DNA from 4 places in the Brevibacillus ruminantium genome. Region 1 is predicted to be linked to each of the others. Evidence: riboswitches for the same ligand, from Rfam matches in the RefSeq annotation. Region 1 holds a riboswitch; each other region holds the start of a gene.
What was found. A riboswitch is a leader RNA that binds a small molecule or an ion and turns the genes downstream of it on or off. The one in region 1 is predicted to bind lysine.

Region 1 (2,201 bases):
CTGATCAGCTTTCCAACCGGTCCGTGCTGATTCAGCGAGTTGATGATATTCTCCAGAAACGGTGCCCGCACGCCGTTCAGCTCGGCTGTATACTTGACGCGCCCCGGATATTTCTGCGGCTGGTAATCATTGATGAACATCTGAAGGATGGCGCCTTCAATCGGAGTGTTTCTCGTATCAAACGTAATTTTGACGGGAACGACCGGGTTGGCCCCTTTGCTATAGGTATTGGAGCGCGTGTAGCCATCCGCTATGGTATCCGCGTCTCTTGCACCCGCGAGAGATGGATAGCGAAACGAGCTGATGACCATTAGCTGGTCAGTCCCTTGGGGGTCCGTGGACTGGTGAATCACTCTCGGGTAGGGGGCAGGGGTGCTTTTCCCTGAAAACGGATCATAACCGTCCGGCCATCCCATCCCCAGATTGTCGATATCGCCAACCCGCACCATCAGGTCAGCCTCGGCCGTATCGTATTTTACTTCGTACGGCTTGGACCAGTCCCCGTTCAAAGGGTCATTTTTTCGATCTACTGCGGCAAAGGCCGTATTGTCCGTCCACTGGGGCGAGAAGCTCGTCCAACCAATTAAAAATACCAGGCACATCAGGAACAGACGTTGGATGCTCCCTTTTACCATCGGTCCACCTCTTTCCAAAGTTTCGTTGTATGTATGCTTCTGATCGATTGCGCTATTGGAGACAAAATTCCTTATTATGGTACTATTTTACCATGAATAAAGACTCATATGGATAATGGTTTTGAAACAATCTGTTACAACCTGGTTTGCCTGCCTGCCACAAAATCACTATTGAAATTCTGGCATAAATCCATATACTTGAACCATAACATATTTTCATACTATATATCCTCATCTCCACGATGAGGATAGAGGTCGCGGCTTTTATATTATTCTGCACGAGATCCAGAGAAGATCCATGAATGCAGAAGAAGGAAAAGCTGCCGAAGTCTGTTTGCGCGTTCTCTGTGTGCACGGGCTGGGGCTGTACTCGAAAGGGACAGAACTGTCACGTTTGTTTGCCGGCAAACGTGTTGTGCTATCTTCCGTGAAGGCTTGATGGGGATTGGATGATACCGCCCTTATGCCGTTATTGGCTTGTGGCGGTATTTTTGATTTCCGGCCTTCCTTCTAAATAAATACAGAAAGGTCGTGCTTCCCTCTTATGTCTTCAGATCAATTGCAGCGCGGGTTAAAAGCCCGGCATCTGACCATGATCGCGATCGGCGGCTCCATCGGCACCGGTCTTTTCCTGGCCAGCGGCGGCTCTATCCACTCCGCGGGACCTGGCGGCGCACTGGTCGCTTATCTGGCCATCAGCCTGATGGTTTACTTCCTGATGACGAGCCTCGGTGAGATGGCCGCTTTCATGCCCGTCTCCGGTTCCTTCAGCACCTATGCAGCCAGGTTCATCGATCCGTCTCTCGGCTTTGCGCTGGGCTGGAACTACTGGTACAACTGGGCCATTACCATCGCTGTCGAGCTTTCAGCCGGCGCGCTGATTATGAAATACTGGTTCCCCCACACTCCGTCGATGCTGTGGAGCGCCCTTTTTCTCGTTCTGATGTTTGGTTTGAATATGCTTTCCGTAAAAGGTTACGGGGAATCCGAGTTCTGGTTTTCCCTGATCAAGGTAAGCACCGTCATCATCTTTATCATCGTCGGCACGCTGATGATTTTTGGAATCATGGGCGGTGAAGCGGTCGGCTTCAGCAATTTTACCAAAGGTGACGCCCCGTTTAACGGCGGCTTTATGGCCATTCTCGGCGTCTTTATGATTGCCGGCTTTTCCTTCCAGGGAACGGAGCTGGTCGGGATAGCGGCAGGGGAAAGCGAAGATCCGGCGCGCAACATCCCGAAAGCCGTCAAGCAAATTTTCTGGCGCATCCTGCTGTTCTATATTTTTGCCATCTTCATTATCGGTTTGCTGATTCCTTCTGACAATCCCAACCTGGTCCACAGCGACATTGCCGATATCGCCGTCAGTCCGTTTACTCTGGTCTTTGAAAAAGCGGGCTTTGCCTTTGCTGCCTCGGTGATGAATGCGGTCATCCTGACCTCGGTTCTCTCAGCGGGCAACTCCGGTATGTACGCCTCCACGCGGATGCTGTACGTGCTTGCCAAAGAAGGAAAGGCTCCCAAGCTCTTCGCCAGACTGAACAAGCGCGGCGTGCCTGTAAACGCCCT
Region 2 (2,201 bases), 2.4 Mb from region 1:
GACAGATCACGTGGCATTCTGGACCGCCCATGCGAGAAGCAGAGATCGTCTGTGCCTCTTACTCCTCGGCCGTTCGTGCAAAAATCAGGTGATCCTCCCACACTCCGTTGATTTGCAGGTATCGAAGGGAGAGCCCTTCCTGTCTGAAGCCGTTTTTCAACAAGACCTTGATCGAGCCCAGGTTATGAGGCATGACAGCAGCCTGTACCCGATGAAGCTGGCCTTCCGTAAAGGCAAACCGAACGACCTGACCGACTGCTTCCGTCATAATCCCTTGGCCGTTGTAGCTTTGATCAAGCAAATAGCCCAGTGTGGCGTTTTGCCAAGCACCGCGAGACACATTGGAGAGGTTTACCCGCCCGATCAGGATGCCGCTTTCTTTTGCAAAGATGCCAAAGGAATACCCGGTACCATGAAGAAAGCACCGCTCTGCCTCTTCCAATTGGCGGGCCTGTTCTTCCAGTGTGAAAAAGGAAGCGGGCCGAATTGGCTCAAATGGCTGTAAAAAGTGCTGGTTTCTCAGGCGGAGCGCAAGCATGGCAGGTGCATCGCTGATGCGTAAGGGTCGCATGGTAAAAGAGGATGCTTCATACATCACGGAGGACCTCCTCGTATGGAAAAATGGACAGGATGGACAGTTTATCATGTATGAAGGCACTTGGAAAGAGGAAATAGGGAAAGGTTTCTCGGCATGGGAGCGAGGAATTAAGAAAACTGTAATTCGGAATGAATCAACAGTTGTCACGAGGTTTGGAATCTGTTACAGTACAAAAAGTAAAAGGGAAATAACTTCATATTGTCTTCTAAATAGAGGAGCGCTGCGGATCAGTATTTCTTTTCATCAACGTTGGGGAAACGGAAAAGAAGGAAAGGCCAAAGCGCCGAAGTTCTGACCGCATTCCCGTCGGCGGCAGAACTGGGATGCCCGTGAACAATGGTCATCCTGTCACGGAAGTATACTCTTTCGTGGAGCGCTATTTACGATTGCTTGCCTGGTATCAAAAGCAATGAGTATAGCGTCTGCACTCATTGCTTTTTTACATTCATTTTCAACTGTGGAGGAGAACTGCTATGGACATGATGAATGCAAACGAAATTATCTCGTATATCCAGAAGAGCGAGAAAAAGACACCGGTGAAGGTCTATATCAAGGGGGAAGTGGACAGCATTGATTTCGGTCCCAGCTCCAAGGCGTTTATCAGCGGCGGAACGGGTGTCGTCTTCGGAGAATGGAAGGAAATCCAGCCCGTATTGGAACAGCACGCAGACAAAATTGCGGATTACGTGGTGGAAAACGACCGTCGCAACTCGGCCATCCCTCTGCTGGATACGAAGAACATCCAGGCGAGAATCGAGCCGGGCGCGATTATCCGGGAGCAGGTAAGTATCGGAAACAATGCGGTTATTATGATGGGGGCATCGATTAATATCGGAGCCGTCATCGGTGAAGGCACCATGATCGACATGAACGTCGTCGTTGGCGGTCGCGGCACGATTGGTAAAAACTGCCATATTGGAGCGGGTGCGGTCATCGCAGGTGTAATCGAACCGCCATCCGCTCTGCCTGTGGTCATCGAAGACGATGTGGTCGTCGGGGCCAATGCTGTCATTTTGGAAGGCATTCGCGTCGGAAAAGGTTCTGTGGTAGCAGCAGGAGCCATCGTTATCGAGGATGTACCGCCGAACGTCGTGGTTGCTGGCACACCAGCCCGCATTATTAAACAGATCGATGAAAAGACACGCTCCAAGACAGAGATCAAGCTGGAGCTGCGACAACTCTAAGGGAGAGATAGGCATGGACTGGCGTTCTCTTGATGAACATTACATCGTCTCCACATATAAAAGACTGCCGATCGCGATCGCCAAAGGGGAAGGCAATTATCTTTATGACACCGATGGAAAGGGATACCTGGACCTTTTCACCGGACTTGCTGTTAACATCCTGGGCCATTCGCATCCCCGCATCCTCCGGGCACTGCGGGAACAAGGCGAGAGTTTTCTCCATATTTCCAACGTATTTCTCAATCCGCCGGCGATCAAGCTGGCGCAAAGACTGATTGAACGAACCATTCCGGGAAAAGTCTTCTTTACCAACTCCGGTGCCGAAGCGACAGAGGCAGCGATTAAGCTGATTCATAAATGGACGGTGTCCGAGGGAACGGGCAGAGCAGGAGTCGCAGTTATGAAAAACAGCTTTCACG
Region 3 (2,201 bases), 1.2 Mb from region 1:
GGCAGTGGGAAGAGGCGGGTGTCAAGGTAGAGGTGAATATTCTGCCCGTTCAAGAGTTTGCTTCCGCCGCCTATCTGGAGAAGGCTGACCTGATCCTTTATTACCAGGTGACAGATGACAATCGGGAGCTGTTTCTGCATGAGATGTATCTCTCACCGAAGAGTCTGCTGAGCCGATACTTGTCAACAGAGTTGTGTGAGACTGTGCGCCAGCAGATGCCCGGCATTATGCAAGAGGCGGCAGCGGAGAAGCGGATTGCCCGCCTCCTCGCCTTGGAGGATCAGCTCAAACAGGAGAGCGCCGTCTATTTCCTGTACCATCGGCATGAAAGCGCAACGTATCATCCCGCGCTAAGCGGCGTGACGCTCAATGCGCTCGGCTGGGTGCCGTTTAAGGATGTCTGGTTTCAAAGCAGAAATGATAGAATTGACAGCCGTGAAAATAGTCCCAGGTTGACAGAATTAACATAACATTGTAAACTCAAAAACAGAATTGAATAAGACCTCACTTGAAACAGTGAGGTAGAGGTGCGATATTTAACAGTCCTTAGACGGAGTTTGAGAAGGCAGTGATGCTAAGGAGAAGGAAATGTCGCCGAAGCTTGTAATATTTCTCGGTATTACTTGCTGGGTCTGCAGTTAAGAGCTGCAGGACTGTCTCAATAAATGACCTGATTTATTGAGTTGTGCTATCTCATATGGGAAAAGAGAGGTATGTTGGGCAACTATGTAATTAGTGCGACCTGAGTTTATCTCAGGTCGCTTTTTGCTTTCATAAAGCTCCCAAAAACGACAAAACAAAAGGAGATAAGTAATATGAAAAAACATTCACCCTTTATCGCTCTGTTCCTATCTGCCATGCTGTTGGTCGCTGGCTGTGGGACAAGCAACCCAACACAATCCGCTGCAACAGACGAAGGAACCTTTAAGGTGGGGATGGAAGCAGGATATGCTCCATTCAACTGGACGCAAATGAATGATGCCAACGGTGCTGTGAAAATCGACGGCAATGCCGAATATGCAGGCGGTTACGATGTAGAAATCGCGAAGAAACTGGCTGAAGGTCTCGGCAAAAAATTGGTGATCGTGAAAACGGAATGGGATGGACTCGTCCCTGCACTCACTTCCGGCAAAATTGATGCGATCATCGCCGGGATGTCACCAACCGCAGAACGGAAACAAACCATCGATTTCTCTGACAACTACTATAAATCCAACCTGGTCATGGTCGTGAAAAAAGGCGGAAAATACGAAGGCGCGACGTCGATCCAGGATTTCAAAGGCGCAAAAGTAACGGCTCAACTGAACACCTTCCATTACTCTGTCATCAATCAGATTCAAGGTGTCGTCCAGGAGCCGGCGATGGACAACTTCCCGGCAATGCGCGTGGCGCTCGAGTCCGGCATGATTGATGGATACGTCTCCGAGCGTCCGGAAGCCGTCAGTGCTTCTTCTGCCAACCCGAACTTTGCCATGGTCGAGTTTACGGATGGCTTCACGACCTCAGAAGATGACACCGCCATTGCGGTTGGCCTGAAAAAAGACAGTGAATATACACAAAAAATCAATGAAATTTTGAAAGGGATTTCTGAGGAAGAACGTACGAACATCATGGATGCTGCTATCAAAAATCAACCAGCAGCAAATTAATCGGATCGGAAAACCGGCTGCATCTTGTATGCAGTCGGTTTTATGACTGTAAACAGGCAGAGCGAATGGAGGAAAATGATGAGCGTTGACTGGGTTGTAAAAATCATTTCCGAAAACTGGCCCATGTTCCTTCGCGGAGCGGGAATGACCCTGCTCATTGCTTTAGTCGGAACAATGCTGGGTGCTTTGATTGGACTGCTGATCGGACTGATCCGCACGATACCCGTGCCGGAACGTGGAGTAAAAAAAGCGATTCTCAAAGTAGTAAACGCCCTGCTTTCCGTGTATATCGAATTTTTCCGGGGAACGCCGATGATTGTCCAGGCGATGGTCATCTATTACGGTTCGGCTTTGGCATTTGGCGTGGATATGGACCGGATTTTGGCAGCCGTCTTTATCGTTTCCATCAATACAGGTGCGTACATGGCCGAAATTGTTCGCGGCGGGATCATTTCCATTGAAAAAGGACAATTTGAAGCTGCTCATGCGATTGGGATGAATCACGTGCAAACGATGCTGAATGTCGTATTGCCACAAGTGATTCGCAATATT
Region 4 (2,201 bases), 530 kb from region 1:
GAGTATCGGAAATTCAAGATCAAGAGCGTCGAGGGGCCGGATGATTACGGATCGATGCGCGAAGTCGTGCGCCGCCGGTACACCCGCCTGTTGAAAGAAGACCAGCCACTCCCCGACCTGATTGTCATCGACGGCGGAAAAGGGCAGATCAGTGCGGCCATGGACGTGCTGGAAAATGAGCTGGGGCTCTATATCCCGGTATGCGGTCTGGCGAAAGATGACAAGCACAAGACGGCCCAGCTTCTTTATGGAAATCCTCCTGAGCCGGTTGAGCTTAGGCGGGACAGCTACGAATTTTACCTGCTCCAGCGCGTGCAGGATGAGGTGCACCGCTTTGCCATCACCTTTCACCGGCAATCCCGCACCAAGACACTCCTCTCTTCCCAACTGGACGAGATTCCCGGCATCGGAGAGAAACGGCGCAAGCTTCTGTTCCAGCATTTTGGCTCTCTGAAAAAAATGAAGGAGGCCACTGTGGAGGATTTCCGTCAGGTGGGGATTGGAGACAAGCTGGCCCGGGAGATACTTGCTCACCTCAGGGGTCTGGATACGTAGCGAATCTTCAAAATACTATTTGAACACCAGGAGCATGCGTGTTATAATCCCTTTCAAACAGAATAGTAGCCTCACTTCCCTTATGGAGTGAGGTAGAGGCGCGAAAACCATGAGTACCTCCCTGAGATCGGGCATCGCTGACGGGCAGTGGAAAGGGGGATTCGCCGAAGTACAAAGAGAGACCCGCTCTCTTTCGTGCTGGGCCTGTGTTGAACAAATACAGGACTGTCATCTGTGCAGTATCCCCTACTGTCAGATGGAGAGCTATCTCACGAGCCTGCAGCGTGCTTTTGAGACAGGGTATGTCCTGTCATGTCCAAGCCAGCTTCGGCTCGCGTAGTCCAGGGAAGGAGGAACCGATATTGTCTACGGATGAATAGGCAACGGCAGGTTATATCCTCGTCGTTGCTTTTTTAATAGGAAAACTGATACATGAATGGCGTTTGTTCGATGGACGCATTATCGGACACATTATCGAAGAGAGACAACCGTCTTTTAGGAAAAGGGAGAGAAGCCGCATGGGGTTGGTCGTGCAAAAATACGGAGGCACCTCCGTTGGAACTGTTGAGCGTATTTTTAAAGTGGCAGATCGGATTGTTGAATATAAAGAAGCGGGTCATGATATGGTGATCGTCGTCTCCGCGATGGGCAAATCGACAGATGTTCTGGTAGACATGGCGAAACAGATATCTCCGTATCCATCAGAGCGCGAGATGGATATGCTGCTGGCAACCGGAGAACAGGTGTCAATTTCCCTCCTGGCGATGGCGCTGCATCAGCGCGGGTATGACGCCATTTCTCTGACGGGCTGGCAGGCAGGAGTTGTGACAGAATCGATCCATGGCCGGGCGCGGATCAAAGAGGTTCAGGCGGAGCGCATCCAGAAAGAACTGGCGAGGGGCCGGGTTGTGATCGTAGCCGGGTTCCAAGGGATCAGTGACGAAGGGGAAGTGACAACACTGGGACGCGGTGGCTCGGACACCTCAGCCGTTGCACTGGCCGCGGGACTGCAAGCAGATTGGTGCGAAATCTGCACCGATGTGGCTGGGGTCTATACGGCTGACCCGCGCGTCGTTCCGGCGGCGCAAAAGCTGGACAGCATCTCATATGATGAAATGCTTGAACTGGCTAATCTGGGGGCGGGTGTCCTGCATCCCCGCTCCGTGGAAGCAGCCAAAAAATATAAAGTGCGGCTTGTCGTCCGCTCCAGCTTTTCGACAGAAGAAGGTACGTACGTAGAGGAGGTAGCCAACATGGAAACAGGAAGAGTAGTTAGCGGGGTTGCCCATGATGAAGATGTGGCAAAAGTGACGGTTGTAGGCATGCCGGCACGCGTAGGAACCTTGTCACGCCTCTTCAATACGCTGGCAGACAATCAGGTAAACGTGGATATTATTATCCAAAGCTCCTATGACGCTGACGTGACGAACATCTCGTTCACCGTCGCCGGAAGCGACCTGCAAAAAGCTTTGAACACTTTGGCGGCCAATCAGACTGAGCTTGGCTTTGACAAAGTGGACTACGAGGAAGGACTGACCAAGGTATCTATCGTGGGAGCGGGCATGGTGAACAACCCAGGGGTTGCCGCCGAGATGTTCCGCGTGCTGGCCGAACAGGAGATCACGATCAAAATGGTCTCGACATCA

Region 2: linked by a shared signal. The riboswitch ahead of dapD (2,3,4,5-tetrahydropyridine-2,6-dicarboxylate N-acetyltransferase) and the one ahead of NDK47_RS21425 (amino acid permease) in region 1 are both predicted to bind lysine.
Region 3: linked by a shared signal. The riboswitch ahead of NDK47_RS26960 (transporter substrate-binding domain-containing protein) and the one ahead of NDK47_RS21425 (amino acid permease) in region 1 are both predicted to bind lysine.
Region 4: linked by a shared signal. The riboswitch ahead of NDK47_RS19060 (aspartate kinase) and the one ahead of NDK47_RS21425 (amino acid permease) in region 1 are both predicted to bind lysine.

Annotation. Positions count from the first base shown of each region.
Region 1 is NZ_CP098755.1:4,362,185-4,364,385, forward strand. Features, by position in the region: gene NDK47_RS21420 (cadherin-like beta sandwich domain-containing protein) at 1-635, opposite strand, end outside; lysine riboswitch at 877-1,064, shown strand; gene NDK47_RS21425 (amino acid permease) at 1,180-2,201, shown strand, end outside.
Region 2 is NZ_CP098755.1:1,959,000-1,961,200, forward strand. Features, by position in the region: gene NDK47_RS09560 (GNAT family N-acetyltransferase) at 59-595, opposite strand; lysine riboswitch at 801-985, shown strand; gene dapD (2,3,4,5-tetrahydropyridine-2,6-dicarboxylate N-acetyltransferase) at 1,072-1,782, shown strand; gene NDK47_RS09570 (aspartate aminotransferase family protein) at 1,796-2,201, shown strand, end outside.
Region 3 is NZ_CP098755.1:5,513,471-5,515,671, reverse strand. Features, by position in the region: gene NDK47_RS26965 (ABC transporter substrate-binding protein) at 1-470, shown strand, start outside; lysine riboswitch at 515-699, shown strand; gene NDK47_RS26960 (transporter substrate-binding domain-containing protein) at 816-1,649, shown strand; gene NDK47_RS26955 (amino acid ABC transporter permease) at 1,728-2,201, shown strand, end outside.
Region 4 is NZ_CP098755.1:3,830,981-3,833,181, reverse strand. Features, by position in the region: gene uvrC (excinuclease ABC subunit UvrC) at 1-555, shown strand, start outside; lysine riboswitch at 641-830, shown strand; gene NDK47_RS19060 (aspartate kinase) at 1,074-2,201, shown strand, end outside.